Linked DNA regions of Aliamphritea hakodatensis. The protein of the gene in region 1 interacts with the protein of each later gene in a pairwise test. Links are inferred from orthologs where the notes say so. Each region holds a gene or a part of one and is shown on either strand. Other genes may lie near its edges.

Region 1 (4,743 bases):
GCCGCCGCAGCCGCCAGTGCATTATTGACATTGTGACGTCCCAGCATCGCCAGCTGAATCTCTTGCTGCTGACCTTTAAACTGCAGCATGAACCGGTAACAACCGTTCGCCTGCCGGGTAATATCCGTGGCGGTTACATCCGCCTCAGGATGTAAACCGAAGCTCAGATGAGGCTGCGCTTTAAGCATGCCGTTCCAGACACTGAAGTGCGGATCATCCCGATTAATGATGCCAACCCCGTCAGCATCTAATCCGTTAAAAATCTCGGCCTTGGCATGCACTACACCTTCAAGGCTGCCGAACCCTTCCAGATGAGCCGCCAGGGCATTATTCAGCAGCGCCACACGGGGCTTTGTCAGCCCGACACTGTAATCAATCTCGTGCGGACCGCTGGCCCCCATTTCGATGACGGCAAACTGGTCTTCAGCCCCCAGACGCAACAGCGTCAGCGGCACACCAATTTCATTATTCAGATTGCCCCGGGTCGCCAGTGTCTGCCCCCGCTGGCTGTTAATAGCCGCCAGCATTTCTTTAACGGTGGTTTTCCCGCTACTGCCGGTAATCGCAAAGACGCTCCCGGAGAAGAAACTGCGGTTAAATGCGCCCAGATCGCCCAGTGCCAGACGGCTGTCTTTAACGATCAGCTGAGGTAAATCAGACTCCACCGGATGCTCTACCACCAGCGCCCGCGCACCTTGTTCAGCCGCCTGAGCGACCAGACTGTGGGCATCAAAATTCGGGCCTTTAATCGCCAGAAACAGATCACCGTCCTGTAACTGGCGGGTATCCGTGCTTACTCCGGTGACCTGCACATCAGCGGCATTAATAACCTCTGCACACAAAGCCTGCTGCAGCTGATCCAGTGAAAAAGGGCCATTCATAATGTGTCTCTCAGATTCAGTGCGTGACGGGCGACCTTCACATCATCAAAGGGTAAACGTACGCCATTTACTTCCTGATAATCTTCATGACCTTTACCGGCGATCAGCAAAATATCGTTCTGCTGAAGGGACGCAACCGCGTGTTCGATTGCTTCCCGGCGATCCGCAATACGGGTAAAGGCAGTATCCTGCTGCAAACCGGCAACCACCATATCGATAATGCTTTCCGGTTCTTCTGTACGGGGGTTATCACTGGTAACCACCAGTTTATCTGCCAGTGACTCGGCCACTTTTGCCATCTGCGGCCGTTTGCCGTTATCACGGTCACCGCCACAGCCAAAGACACACACCAGATCACCCCGACAGTAATCCACCACCGCCTGCAATGCTTTTTCCAGCGCATCCGGCGTATGGGCATAATCCACCAGCACCAGTGGCTGCTCATTCTGCACAGCCTGCATCCGCCCCGGCACCGCATGAATGCCGGCAATAGCGGCTTCAATCTGGTTGGCGGTAAAGCTCAGCTCACCCAGCACCCCGATGGTCAGCAGCAGATTGCTGAGGTTAAAACGTCCCAGCAGTGGTGACTTAACCGACAAGGCCCCCCACGGGGTGGTAAGCTCGGCTGCGATGCCGTGGCTGTTCAGCACGACCTCTGAAGCCATCACTGCAGCATCAGCACTTTCACCAAAAGTGGTCACCGATCTGCCATTGGCCAACGCCTTCAGCTGGCGACCATATTCATCATCCAGATTAATGACCTGACCGGGCACGTTCAGTTCAGTAAATAAACGGGCCTTGGCTGCAAAATATCCCTGCATATCGCCGTGATAATCCAGATGATCGCGGGATAAGTTCGTAAACGCCGCCACATCAAATGCCAGCCCCGCAACCCGTTGCTGATCAAGCGCATGACTGGATACTTCCATCACGACCGCGGTCGCACCGCCGGCCACAAACCCGGCCAGTAAAGCATGCAGGCTGACCGCATCCGGCGTGGTATGCGTGGCCGGCTTTAAGTCATCGAGCAGGCCGTTGCCAACCGTACCGATCAGAGCCGTTTTTTCCCCTAAGGCGTTCAGCCCCTGCGCAATATAATGCGCGCAGGACGTTTTGCCGTTCGTACCGGTCACACCAATGACTTTTAACTGTTCACCGGGCCGGCCATAAAATGCTGCGGCCAGCGCACCGGTGGCCGCATCAATATCATCCGCCTGAATAACAGGCACAGTAACCTGATCCTGCCCCGTAAAGCCTGCCTGCCAGTCGGCAGCAGACACAACCACAGCAGCAGCACCTTTTGCCTGCGCATCAAGAATAAAATCACAACCCCTGTGGGCAACGCCGGAACGGGCAAAAAATAACATGCCCGGCTGCACAGTACGGCTGTCCAGCGTCAGGGCACTGATCTGCACATCATTCAGATCAGTACCATGAATAAGTGGGGCTAACTGACTGCCGGCAGCCCCTACTGCCAGCAGATCAGCTAGTTGTTTCCCCGTTCCCAAACCTGTCATTTCATTACCACCTGGGTTTCGCCCTCGGCCAACTTATCCGGAGCAACATTCAAACTGCGCAGCGCGCCACCCACAACCCGGGCAAACACGGGAGCTGCAACTTCCCCCCCGTAATATTCCTGCCCTTTAGGGTTATCAATCATAACCACTGTAATAATCCGCGGATCACTGACCGGTGCGATCCCTGCAAACACTGAAATATACTGATCTTCCTTATAACCACCGCTGGCAGCTTTATGGGCCGTACCCGTTTTACCGGCTACCCGGTAACCGTCAACCGCCGCCTGAGTACCGGTGCCGCCTTTATTTGTCACGGTTTCCATCATGCCAAGGACAGTGTCCGCAATGTCTTCAGGCATTACCCGTACCCTGCTGTCCGGCTTATCAATTTTCAGTAAAGACACTGTTGGCATCACACCTTTATTGGCAAAAGGCAGATACGCCTGCGCGACCTGCAAAGGCGTGGCAGATAATCCATAGCCATAAGACATAGTGGCCCGCTCAACAACACGTTTTTTCTCTACGTAAGGTAAAACCCCGGTCTGTTCCCCTGGAAACCCACTGTTGGTGGATTGCCCCAGACCAAGGTTGTAAAACACATTCCGCACGGCATCTTCATGCATGCTCAGGGCCAGCTTAGTCACGCCCACATTGCTGGATTTAGTAATGATTTTGGTCATATCCAGCTCACCGTAATTACGGTGATCCCGGATGGTACGGCCTCTTACCCGGATAAAGCCCGGTGCGGTATCCACCACACTGTCAGTCGTGTACTGGCCGCTCATCAGTGCTGCAGCAACCGTCAGGGGTTTCATAGTAGAGCCCGGCTCAAAAATGTCAGTGATCGCCCGGTTACGGAGCATCGCCGGAATCAGGTTTGCCCGATCATTCGGGTTAAACGACGGCTGATTCACCATCGCCAGCACCTCTCCGCTGTTGGCATCCAGCATCACCAGCGCACCTGAGTCCGCTTGATGCGCACTCACGGCAGCTTTCAGCTCACGGTAAGCCAGATACTGCAGCCTTAAATCAATACTCAGCTGCAGATCTTTACCCTGCACCACGTCTTCCACTTGGCGAATATGCTTAATGGTTCGCCCCAGCAGATCCCGCATAACCAGTTTTTTACCCGGCACACCTTTAAGCCAGTCTTCAAACGCCAGCTCAAGCCCTTCCTGACCAACGCCGTCTAAATTAGTAAAGCCCACCAGGTGGGCAGTCACTTCGGAGGCCGGATAATAGCGCTTATATTCGCGGTCAACATAAAGGCCTTTAATGCGCAGCGCCTCTACACTTTCTGCCAGATCAGGTGTTATCTGCCGCTTCAGATACAAAAACTGTTTATTCCGGTACCGGGCGATCTTTTCCTTCACTTCAGCGGGATTAAATCCAAGCAAACCGGCAAGTTTTCCGACTGCAGGATTCTCCGCTTCAAACTCTTTAGGGTTAACCCATACAGTGGCAACCGGTGCACTGACTGACAACGGCTCACCATTACGGTCGGTAATGACCCCACGGTGTGCCGGTATAGCCGTTGTGCGCAGCACCCGGGAATCCCCCTGTTTCTGTAAAAACGCCTGGTCCTGCACATTCAGTGAAACCATCTTGCCGACAATAAAACCGGCAATCAGCAATAACAACAGCAAGACCAGCCACAAACGCCATCCCCGTGCTGCATGCGTCTGGATGCCGGCGACATCCTGAGATGCCTCCTGCTTATCCTGACTGTCTGCTACGGTTTTAGCGCTCATCACGTATAACCTCTATTCTTGCCGGTATCTGCATCGCCAGCTTTTTAGTTGCCAGATTCTCAACCCGGCTGTTCGCTGCCAGCGCACCCTGTTCGAGCAGTAATTGCCCCCACTCCACCTGCAACTCATCCCATTGCTGTACTAACTGTTGCTGATGGTTAAAATTGAGCCGGTACTGATAGGCGGTGTAAATCACTACCAGTGCCGATACGACAATGCTGCTCACCAGTACCAGTAACACCATCGCTTTCACATACAGATCACTGGCCTTCAGCAGCACGGCAGGGCGAAAACTTTCACCCTCCTGTTCATGCACTGTTGCAACCCCTAACTGCAACCAGGCAGGCCAGCTCACTTTCACTTCAGTTTCACCGCCGCACGCATCACAGCACTGCGCGAACGCGGGTTATCATCAACCTCTTTACGGCTCGCCTTCACCGCCTTAGTAACAGCTTTCAGACGCTTATTCAGCATGTCATCGGTGAACGGAATCCCCGGCGGCAAATGCTCATCGCCCTTCACATGATGACGGATAAACCGTTTCACAATCCGGTCTTCAAGAGAGTGGAAGCTGATAACCACCAGACGGCCACC
Region 2 (5,142 bases), 580 kb from region 1 along the record:
TAGGTGGACCCCATAAAGCCGAACAGCAACCAAACGATCAGTAAGTTGGTGTGTACCATACGGGCCACGTTGAACGGAATTTCCGGGAACAGGAAATCACCGATCACATACTGAAGCCCCATAATCAGGCCGAACAGGATCTGTCCGACGAACAGGCCAATTGCCGCAATAAAATACGGTTTGGCTACACTTTGAGATTGATACTTCATAATCGTCCCTTACCCTTGAACATTAGGTGGCCAGTCATTGGTGTCTATCTCAGACATGTACTTGAGGAACTCAGCAATTGCGTCGAGTTCTTCTTCGGACATGTTGAACTGAGGCATACTGCGACGCCCAGGAATACCATCGACAGGACGGCTTGTAATAAAGCCCTTGATCGCTTCTTTGCTGTTACCGTAGCGGACATACACGTTGCCCAGCTCTGGTGCAAAATAAGCGCCCTCGCCTAACAGGGTATGACAGCCCAGGCAGTTATTGTCTTCCCAGACTTTTTTGCCCAGTGCCACCTGCGCCGTCAGGTTTTCGCGGTTATCCCTTTCGGGTAGCCGTTGCACGGTATCCGCAGATAAACCGACCAACAGCAAAAAGAAGAACATACTTCCGCCAAAGAAGATGTTCCTCGCCATTGATTTTGTAAATGTTTCATTCATAAAGGTATCTCCACCCTTTGCACCTTTAACTAACGCACTGAAAACAGTGAATTAGCCCCAGTAACCACTACGAGTCCGCATTCTCCTATTGCACCACTTCGGCCACCTTGACCTTTATCAAGTGTTGAAAAAAACTTATGCGTTACAAACAGTACTAACGGCTAATAGGTATACTGAAAAGGGGAGGGAGACCGATGCAAAAAGCTCAAAATAACGGACATCAGTTGGCCAGCATTGCCGCAATGATGTATCTGGTGAACCTGCTGTTACTGCCGGGCATCGCGCTGGGAGCACTTATCTGGATGCGCAGCCGCTATGCCGCGAGCAGTCCGCCACTGGCGGTCTATCACCTGCGTCTGGCCATTAACGCCAGTCTGATTGCGATTCTGGTCATCGCCGGCGGCAGCGCTGCACTCTGGCTGCTGTTTTCTCACAGCGCAACGGGGATCAGCATGGTGCTGCTCTATGCCATCACCAGCCATACGTTTTGTGTTCTGTGGGGGATATTTTGTCTGGCCAGAGCCATGAGCGGGAAATACGTGGGGAAACACGGATAAAGGCCGGGCGGACATTGCGTCCGGCCCGGCCACTGAAGCCGTTAAACTGACAGGATTAGCGGAACCACTTTTTCAGCCAGTCCAGCGGTTCATCTTCCACATAGCCCGGCGCGTACGCTGCAGCACATGGAATATACTCCTGAGGTTCGTTTTCCAGCAGGAAAGGCAACTGTACCCCGCCACACTCTTCGGCTGACCCCAGGCCGGTCAGCTCATCTACCCACAAGTACTCAACTTCTGCGGGCTGATCCAGAATCAGAGGCTGCGGGCGTTCCCGCTTCATCAGTTCAATCCAGGTTTTCAGCGCACCGCTGCTGCCGGTTAACGGCAAGGTGCTGTTATCGTCAGCTCCCAGCCAGACAACCGCCAGCCGGTCACCGGTAAAGCCTGCAAACCAGCTGTCACGCTGATCGTTGGTGGTGCCTGTTTTGCCGGCCAGATTCAGACTTTGAGGCAGGCTGGCATAGGCTGAACGGGCAGTGCCGATATGCCCTACCTGCTGCAGGGCAAACTGCAACTGATACATCGGCCCGGCATTCACCGTTTGCTGTACCACCAGCGGATAACGGGACAGCTCCTGATTTTCCGCATCAGCCACCATACGGATCGCCCGCAGCGGCAGCTGGAAACCATTACCGGCAATGGTCTGATAGATCTGCGCCACTTCAATAGGTGACATCGCCACGGCCCCCAGGAACAATGACGGATAGGCGGGTATATCCCGGTTAAACCCTAAGCGGCGCAGAGTATCCAGCACCTCATCCACGCCAACATCCATCCCCAGCCGCACCGTGGACTGGTTATAGGATTTAGCCAGTGAATAATACAGTGGCACCGGCCCGTGGCTCTTACGGTCATAGTTTTTCGGCGACCAGGGGCCATCGGGTAATTCAATCGTCAACGGCTCGTCTTCCAGCAGGGACGCCAGGGTGTAGCCTTTTTCCAGCGCTGTCAGATACACCGCCGGCTTGATCAGAGACCCCACCGGGCGGATCGCATCGATGGCACGGTTAAATCCCTGATAGCGGGTATTCTTACCGCCGACCACCGCCAGCACCTCACCGCTGTAAGGATTACTGACCACCATACCGCCCTGCAGCTTGGCCACTTTTTTTCCGTAACGCTTGGTCAGCCCCTTCACACTGGATACCAGACTTTGCTCAGCATTGGCCTGAACCACAGGGTCCAGCGCGGTAAAAATCCGCAGCCCGTCACTGCTGAGCACTTCATCTGGATATTCTTCCCGTAACTGGCGTTTCACCAGATCCAGATACGCCGGATAAGCCCCGCGGTGCAGGCTTTTCTGCTTCACCACAGTCAGCGGCTGCTGCTGCGCCTGATGACGTTGCTTGGCGGTAATGGTGCCCTGATCCTGCAGCACCTTTAACACCAGATCCCGGCGCTTTTTCGCCCGGGCAGGATTGCGCCGCGGATCATAATAAGATGGCCCTTTCACCATCGCGGCCAGCAATGCAACCTGATGTAACTTCAGTTCCTGAATCGGCTGCGCAAAGAAATACTGACTGGCCAGTCCGAACCCGTGAATCGCACGGTTCCCCTTCTGTCCCAGATACACTTCATTCAGATATGCTTCCAGAATTTCATCTTTGCTGTAGTGGCGGTCCAGCAAAAATGCCATCGGAATTTCCAACAGTTTCCGGACAAAGGAACGGTCGGATGTCAGATAAAAGTTTTTAATCAGCTGCTGGGTGAGCGTACTGCCCCCCTGAACAATCCGACCGGCTTTAACATTCACCCACATGGCCCGGGCGATCCCCTTCGGCGAAACCCCGTAGTGGGAGTAATAATCCCGGTCTTCGATGGCCACCAGCGCGTCTATCAGATAAGGCGGTGCCTGCTCGATCTGCAACAGATCCCGGTCTTCATTAGACTTCGGATAAATACCGCCAATCTGAATTGGCTCCAGACGTGCCAGATTAATATTCCGCCCGGCATCGTCCCGAATCCGGCTGACCGTATCACCGGAAAAATCCACCAGCAAACGCCGGCTTGGCTCCAGACCGTCAACGAAATCAAAGCCCCGGGAATAAATCCGTGCCCGACGGCTGGCCCACTCTACCGTGCCAGGCTGACTGGCCCGGGCCTGAAACTTATAACCCAGCCCCTTAAGTTCCAGCTTAAGGCTTTCACGGCTCAGTACCTGCCCCGGATACAGCTCCAGCGGGCGGGCATACACCTTGGCCGGCAGCGCCCAGCGTTTGCCCTCAAACTTAGCCCGAATCTGAATATCCAGATACACCAGACCGATTGCAGCAAATACACTGAATAACAATCCCAGTTTAAAGAACAGCCAAAAAAGCCGCCGTAACCACGAAGGTTTAGCCGCTTTAGACTTTGAGTTTCGCGACTTACGCTTAGTCGCTGCTTTTTTGGCCATAGATACTTAAGAATCCTGAAATAAGAACAAAGAGCCTGCAACGGTAAACACGTGAAAAACACTGCAGGTTAAGAATGAAACGCGAGTTTATCAGACCCCGGTATTGTGTAAATTGTTGCCTGAATATGTTCTGAGCAAATAATAACTTTTGTTCAGCACGTCACTGACGGATAAGATAGACACAATTTTTAACGGAGAATTCCCTATGCTGCCCCTCTGTCCCGCCAGTGAGATAACCGAACAGCAAAGCAAAGGCTTTGAAATTGATGGCAGGGGCATTTTCGCAGTCCGTAAAAACGATCAGCTCTACGTTTATGAGAACCGTTGCCCCCACCGGGGTGTCCCGCTGGAATGGATGCCCGATACCTTTCTGGACCCTGAAAAACAGTTTATTCAGTGCGCCACCCATGGTGCATTATTTACCATAGATGCGGGTCTGTGCATTGCCGGCCCCTGTAACGGGACGTCCCTTGAGCCGGTAAACTTCAAAGTTATCGACGGTCAGCTGTGCATTGCTCCGAACTGACGCCGGCGGCGCTTTTCTGGCCGGTGAACAGCTGACAAATCGCCATACCTGCCAGCATAGACACCACAAAGATAACTGTCTGACTTTGTCCGTATACCAGCGCTGCCAGCGCTGGTCCCGGACAGTACCCATACAGCCCCCAGCCAACACCAAAGAGCACTGCGCCGCTTAACAACCGAATATCAATTCCGGACGCTTCCGGCCAGCGGAAACGCAAAGCAAACACCGGTCGGGAGCGCTTTCCCAACCAGAAAAAACCCGCAACAGAAGTGCCAACGGCTGCTGCCAGCACAAACACAAGCTGGGGGTTCCAGGCGCCGGTCACATCCAGAAAGCCGATAATGTTTGCCGGGTCAGTCATACCTGACAGCGCCAGCCCCATACCGAACAATCCGCCACAAAACAGTGCCAGCGAACATTCCGTTAACCTGCTCATGTCAGCCTCCCTGCTTCATGACAAAGACGGTCAGCATCGCCACCAGAACAAATACACAGGTGGCCACCAGTGAGCGCAGTGACAAGCGACCAATCCCGCAGACACCGTGCCCGCTGGTACAGCCTGATCCTAAACGGGCACCGAAGCCCACCAGCAACCCCGCCAGAATAATCTGCCAGCCAACCACCTCAGGCAGTACCGGCAGTGCCAGCCCGCTTACCCGGTGCACAGCCCAGGCGCCAGTTAGCAAACCGATCAGAAAGAAAAGGCGCCACGCGCCTCCGGAAAAAAGAGCAGGCCGGCTAACAGCCTGCCAGAAGATACCGCTGATACCTGCAACGCGGCCCAGCCAGGCCATCATAAGTACCGCGCATAAACCTATCAGTAACCCACCGGCCAGCGCCGGTATCGCCATACTGGTCATTTATTGCCCCTTTGCCATCATATACATATAAAGACGCAACAATATTAGCAATTACTAATTTAATCAAGGCTAATACAAGTCAGAGCATCACCGGTAACTGCCGCACCAGTGTTACCTCCTCCGGCGTGATGCGCGCACCATAGGCAAT
Region 3 (4,917 bases), 1.3 Mb from region 1 along the record:
GCCGGACGCACATGGTTAGGCACGGCAAAGTTACGGAATCCGTCAGCAACCGGCTCCAGCGCACTGAATGATTCAATGTCAGTCTGCTCCTGCGTCGCATCGGTACGGCCCGGATTAAAAGGTACGCTGACAGCAAAACCAGCGTTTCCGGCAGCCTGCTCAATGGCTGCTGCGCCACCAAGCACAATCACATCCGCCAGAGATACCTGTTTGTCATTAGCCAGTGAGCAGTTAAACGCCTGCTGCACACTGACCAGCGACTGCAGCACACCCTCCAACTGAGCGGGATTATTCACACTCCAGTCTTTCTGCGGTGCCAGACGCAACCGTGCGCCGTTCGCGCCACCGCGCATATCGCTGCCGCGGAACGTGGCAGCCGACGCCCATGCGGTCGATACCAGCTGAGAAAGGGTTAACCCGGTCGCCAGGATCTCCGCTTTGATGTTCTGCGCATCCTCTTCATCAATCAGCGGATGAGACACCTCAGGTACAGGATCCTGCCATAACTGTGGTTCTGCCGGCACCATCGCCCCCAGACCACGCACGTACGGCCCCATGTCCCGGTGCGTCAGCTTAAACCAGGCTCTGGAAAATGCTTCCGCCAATTCTTCAGGGTGCTGATGGAAACGCTGTGAAATCGGTCCGTACACCGGATCCAGTTTTAACGCCATATCAGCGGTGGTCATCATCAGCGGCTCCCGGCGATCAGCATCATGGGCCGCCGGCGCACCGGAAGACTGTGACGCTGCAGTCGGCGTCCACTGATGGGCACCGGCAGGACTCTTGGTCAGCTCCCACTCATAGCCTAATAACGCATCAAAGAAACCGTTATCCCACTGTACCGGGTTACTGGTCCATGCCCCTTCAATACCGCTGGTAATGGCATCACCACCCTTACCGCTGCCCATGGTATTTTTCCAGCCCAGTCCCTGCTCCTCAATAGCTGCCGCTTCAGGCTCGGCCCCCACATGAGAAGGGTCACCGGCCCCGTGTGCTTTACCGAAAGTATGGCCGCCGGCCACCAGCGCTACGGTTTCTTCATCATTCATGGCCATCCGGGCAAAAGTTTCCCGGATGTCACGGGCAGATGCCAGCGGATCAGGATTACCATTCGGGCCTTCAGGGTTAACGTAAATCAACCCCATCTGTACCGCCCCCAGCGGATTGTCCAGCGCGCGGTCACCGCTGTAACGCTGATCCCCTAGCCACTCAGTTTCAGGCCCCCAGTAAATATCTTCCTCCGGCTCCCAGATATCTTCACGGCCGCCGGCAAAGCCAAAGGTCTTCAGCCCCATGGTTTCCAGTGCCCGGTTACCGGCAAAAATCATCAGATCCGCCCAGGAAATAGCCTCACCGTACTTTTGCTTTACTGGCCAGAGTAAACGCCGGGCTTTATCCAGGTTACCGTTATCCGGCCAGCTGTTCAGCGGTGCAAAACGCTGCGATCCGGTACCGGCGCCCCCCCGTCCATCATGAGTCCGGTAAGTACCCGCGCTGTGCCAGGCCATACGGATAAATAACGGACCGTAATGCCCGTAATCCGCGGGCCACCAATCCTGCGAATCCGTCATGAGGGCATCCACGTCCTTTGCCAGCGCATCAAGGTCCAGTGCACTGAACGCTTTGGCGTAATCAAAGCCTTTATCCATCGGGCTTACTTGCGCCGTATTCTGACTCAGAATCTTAAGGTTCAGCTGGTTGGGCCACCAGTGACGGTTAGCGGTACTGCCGGTCGCCATTTGCTTATTTGCCCCGTGCATTACGGGGCATTTACCTTGTTCACTCATCGGCCTGATCTCCTGTCATTATTGGAATCTCCCCGCTATGCTCAGTACGGGAGTAATGAAACTATAGAAACAGATGGCGATTACGGATAATTAATTAATTTTCTATATTTAATAGTTTTTTATAAATAGACGGGCTACAGGAGTGATTGACCCGGCTACCAAAGCCGGGCAGTATGCGCGCCTCTTATCTTCAAACTCAGTGAAAAATTATGACCCAGCAAAACAACGACCAGGATTACAACGCCTTTCTCAGCGCCGTTGCCAACCAGAAGGAAGTCTGGATTCTTACCGATCAGCACGGCAGCGTAATGCTCAACACTGACGACGAAGACTGTGTGCCGGTATGGGCCAGCGAAGCAGAAGCTGCCGCCTGGATCAGCGACGAATGGAAAGACTGTGAACCGGAAGCCATCCCACTGAAAGTCTGGCAGCACCGCTGGACTGCCGGTCTGGAAGAAGATGAGTTCTGTGTGGTTGTATCACCGAAAGAAAATCAGGACGGTCTGGTAATTCACCCGGAAGATCTGGATGCAGACCTGAGAAAAGCAATTAAGAAAGCGAATTCGTAACCACCGCTTTCCTGCCCATGAAATAGCCGGCTCAGCGCTGCAAACCGGCTACCGTGGCAACCCCAAGCTGCCGCATTTGCCGCATGATCCAGCGCACCCGCTGTTGCATATAATCGCTCGGGGCCGAGACATTAAAGCGGTAAGGATTCGGCAACACACTGGCCAGCAACGCCGCCTGACGGGCTGTTAACTGCTTAGCTGAACGGCTGAAGAAGTGCTGGCTGGCAGCCTCCACACCATAGATACCCGGCCCGAATTCTACAATATTCAGGTAAAGCTCAAGAATCCGCTGCTTATCACACATGGCATCCATGATAACCGCCAGCCCGGCCTCAAGCCCTTTACGCACATAACTCTTTGCCGGCCAGAGAAACAGATTCTTCACCGTTTGCTGCGTGATCGTACTGGCCCCGCGGGTACGCTTACCCGCCTTACGGTCGGCCAGCGCTTTATCGATAGAATCCCAGTCCAGCCCGTCATGTTCGGGAAATAACTGATCTTCACTGGCAATTACCGCCAGCTGCATATTGTCGGAGATATCCGCCAGATCAACCCACTGGTGCAGCACCGTTTCAGGATACTGATCCGGAGTATCGATCCAGCGCTGGAATTGCCAGGACCAGACCGGCGGATCAATAAACTTCACACTGGCAACCAGCGCAAACGGCAACAGACACACCATCAGCAGCATACCCAGAACCCAACGCTTAAGGCGTAACCTGACGTGCTGAATCCGCTTTCTGATACCTGAACCTGCTAACCACACGGCGATAAACCTACCTGACTGCTGTACAAAAAATCGCCATCATACCGGCTTATACGTCATACAGAAAGTGAATTCCGGTCAGGCAGACCGGGCTTTACCCAGCATAGCCACCAGACCCGCGCCGCAAATCAGACCGATCCCGATCCAGGTATGGGTTGCCAGCACCTCATCCCAGATAAACCAGCCAAGCAATACCGCGAATGCGACTGAGCCATAGGTGAAAGGCCCCAGCTGTCCTGCAGGCGCCATCCCGTAGGCTTTACTGAGCAACAGTTGCGCCAGTGTTGAACAGGCCGCCACTATCACCAAGAGCCCAAATAACGGCCAGGTCAGCGGCTGCCAGCCGATAACCGCAGGCACAAAGGCAATCAGTGTACTGAAGAAGGCAAAATAAAATACAATCCGCCGGGCAGGTTCAGTACTGCGCAGATTACGCACCGTCACCTTGGCCAGCGCGCCGAGAGATGCACCACAAAGCGCGACCAGAACCACCCAGTTAAACGCCCCCTCCTGAGGATTCAGGATCAGATAGACACCGCTAAAACCGATGACAATGGAAACCTTAACCAGCCAGCCAACCCGCTCCCCAAGCCAGAAGAACGCCAGCACCGGCATAAAGAAAGGCGCTGTCTGCTTTAGCAATGCAGCCTGTGCCAGTGGCAAATGCCCCCAGGTATAAAACAGGCACCCCATCGCAACCACCCCCACGCCGGCCCGCATAAAGTGCAGATGCAAACGGCTGGTACGGATGGCACTGAGTCCGTTATTGAGCAACCAGGGCAATAACAGCATGACCCCCAGCAGGTTACGGAAAAACACAATCATCTCTACCGGTAACTGATCACCGATCTGCTTGATGGCCATGCCTGAACCCACCAGAAACAGTTCAGATATAAGTATCAGCGCAGCGCCCTGATAAATGCTTCCCTTGCTTTCAATCACACGACTGACGGACATAGGTTTCACTTTGCAGAAAAAAGAAAGGCACTGAGAACATCAGTGCCTTGATTCGGACGCAGCGGTTATCAGATGCTGATAACGTCAAAGCCTTTGAGTTGCTCCGCACCGCTCGGATTGGTAACCACTGCCACACTGGCCTTTTCAGGTTGCAGATACTCAGCAGCTACCCGTTTCAGATCGGCAATGCTGACCTCCAGAATACGCTGACGGAAGGCTTTGCGCTGTTCCGGTGTACGGCCAAACAACTCACTGTGATATGCCTGTTTGGCTTCACCCGCCGGAGAACCTGGCTTATCGATGCTGCTGACAATCCCCAGCACCGCTTCTTCCAGCTTCTGCTCATCGTGGTCATTGTCTGCCAGCCATTGCAGGGAAGCGTCAAAATCATCCAGTGTTTCACTCAGACGCGGGTCACGGTACGAGAAGAAACGGAATACCGCATCGGCAGAATCCTGACCGGCACCGCTGCCATACGCACCACCCTGCTCACGGATTGCCCGGTGCAGGAAGCCGTTACGCAGGAAGTCACCCAGTACGGTTAACGGGGCAGCATCCGGATGCTCAACCGCAACGGTGGCATAGGCTTTGGCAGCGAAGTTCACCTGGGTGCTGGTGGTCCATGCCTGTTTAACCACCTGACGGGTTTCTGCCAGCGCCAGTGGCGCAAAATTGCGGGATTCATGGCCCTGCCAGCGTTCACACAAATCAGCAACCAGCTCCGCTTCATGCTCCGGCTCAGCAACCAGCAGGAAGCGGCGCGGTGCATCAGTCATTTTGCTGTGCAGCGCCTGAAGCTGTTCGCCCAACTGCTGCAGACGGGCATCATCTGCCAGTG

What was found.
Region 2: the proteins of PCI15_RS06545 (region 1) and mrcB interact in binary tests that used the Escherichia coli proteins (3 or more experiments, as listed by UniProt). The link is inferred for Aliamphritea hakodatensis from one-to-one orthologs.
Region 3: the proteins of PCI15_RS06545 (region 1) and mtgA interact in binary tests that used the Escherichia coli proteins (3 or more experiments, as listed by UniProt). The link is inferred for Aliamphritea hakodatensis from one-to-one orthologs.

Annotation. Positions count from the first base shown.
Region 1 is NZ_AP025281.1:1,433,150-1,437,892, reverse strand. Bases 1,773-4,743 are described here. They hold PCI15_RS06545 (peptidoglycan D,D-transpeptidase FtsI family protein), read right to left. Parts: upstream 4,150-4,743; coding sequence 2,395-4,149; downstream 1,773-2,394. Other genes in these bases: rsmH (16S rRNA (cytosine(1402)-N(4))-methyltransferase RsmH), read right to left, coding at 4,507-4,743; ftsL (cell division protein FtsL), read right to left, coding at 4,139-4,504; PCI15_RS06550 (UDP-N-acetylmuramoyl-L-alanyl-D-glutamate--2,6-diaminopimelate ligase), read right to left, coding at 1,773-2,398. In the rest of the region: PCI15_RS06555 (UDP-N-acetylmuramoyl-tripeptide--D-alanyl-D-alanine ligase), read right to left, coding at 1-881; more of PCI15_RS06550, read right to left, coding at 878-1,772. UniProt on the Escherichia coli protein: Essential cell division protein that catalyzes cross-linking of the peptidoglycan cell wall at the division septum. Required for localization of FtsN.
Region 2 is NZ_AP025281.1:850,059-855,200, reverse strand. Bases 938-3,971 are described here. They hold mrcB (penicillin-binding protein 1B), read right to left. Parts: upstream 3,609-3,971; coding sequence 1,266-3,608; downstream 938-1,265. Other genes in these bases: PCI15_RS03835 (Rieske (2Fe-2S) protein), read left to right, coding at 3,814-3,971; PCI15_RS03845 (hypothetical protein), read left to right, coding at 938-1,210. Also shown: PCI15_RS03855 (cbb3-type cytochrome c oxidase subunit I), read right to left, coding at 1-209; PCI15_RS03850 (c-type cytochrome), read right to left, coding at 219-653; more of PCI15_RS03845, read left to right, coding at 848-937; more of PCI15_RS03835, read left to right, coding at 3,972-4,134; PCI15_RS03830 (YeeE/YedE family protein), read right to left, coding at 4,100-4,570; PCI15_RS03825 (YeeE/YedE family protein), read right to left, coding at 4,572-4,994; DNA/RNA nuclease SfsA, read right to left, coding at 5,074-5,142. UniProt on the Escherichia coli protein: Cell wall formation. Synthesis of cross-linked peptidoglycan from the lipid intermediates.
Region 3 is NZ_AP025281.1:2,734,309-2,739,225, forward strand. The notes cover bases 1,256-4,064. They hold mtgA (monofunctional biosynthetic peptidoglycan transglycosylase), read right to left. Parts: upstream 3,123-4,064; coding sequence 2,388-3,122; downstream 1,256-2,387. Other genes in these bases: katG (catalase/peroxidase HPI), read right to left, coding at 1,256-1,787; PCI15_RS12650 (DUF2750 domain-containing protein), read left to right, coding at 1,997-2,356; PCI15_RS12660 (DMT family transporter), read right to left, coding at 3,201-4,064. Also shown: more of katG, read right to left, coding at 1-1,255; more of PCI15_RS12660, read right to left, coding at 4,065-4,079; PCI15_RS12665 (insulinase family protein), read right to left, coding at 4,148-4,917. UniProt on the Escherichia coli protein: Peptidoglycan polymerase that catalyzes glycan chain elongation from lipid-linked precursors. May play a role in peptidoglycan assembly during cell division in collaboration with other cell division proteins.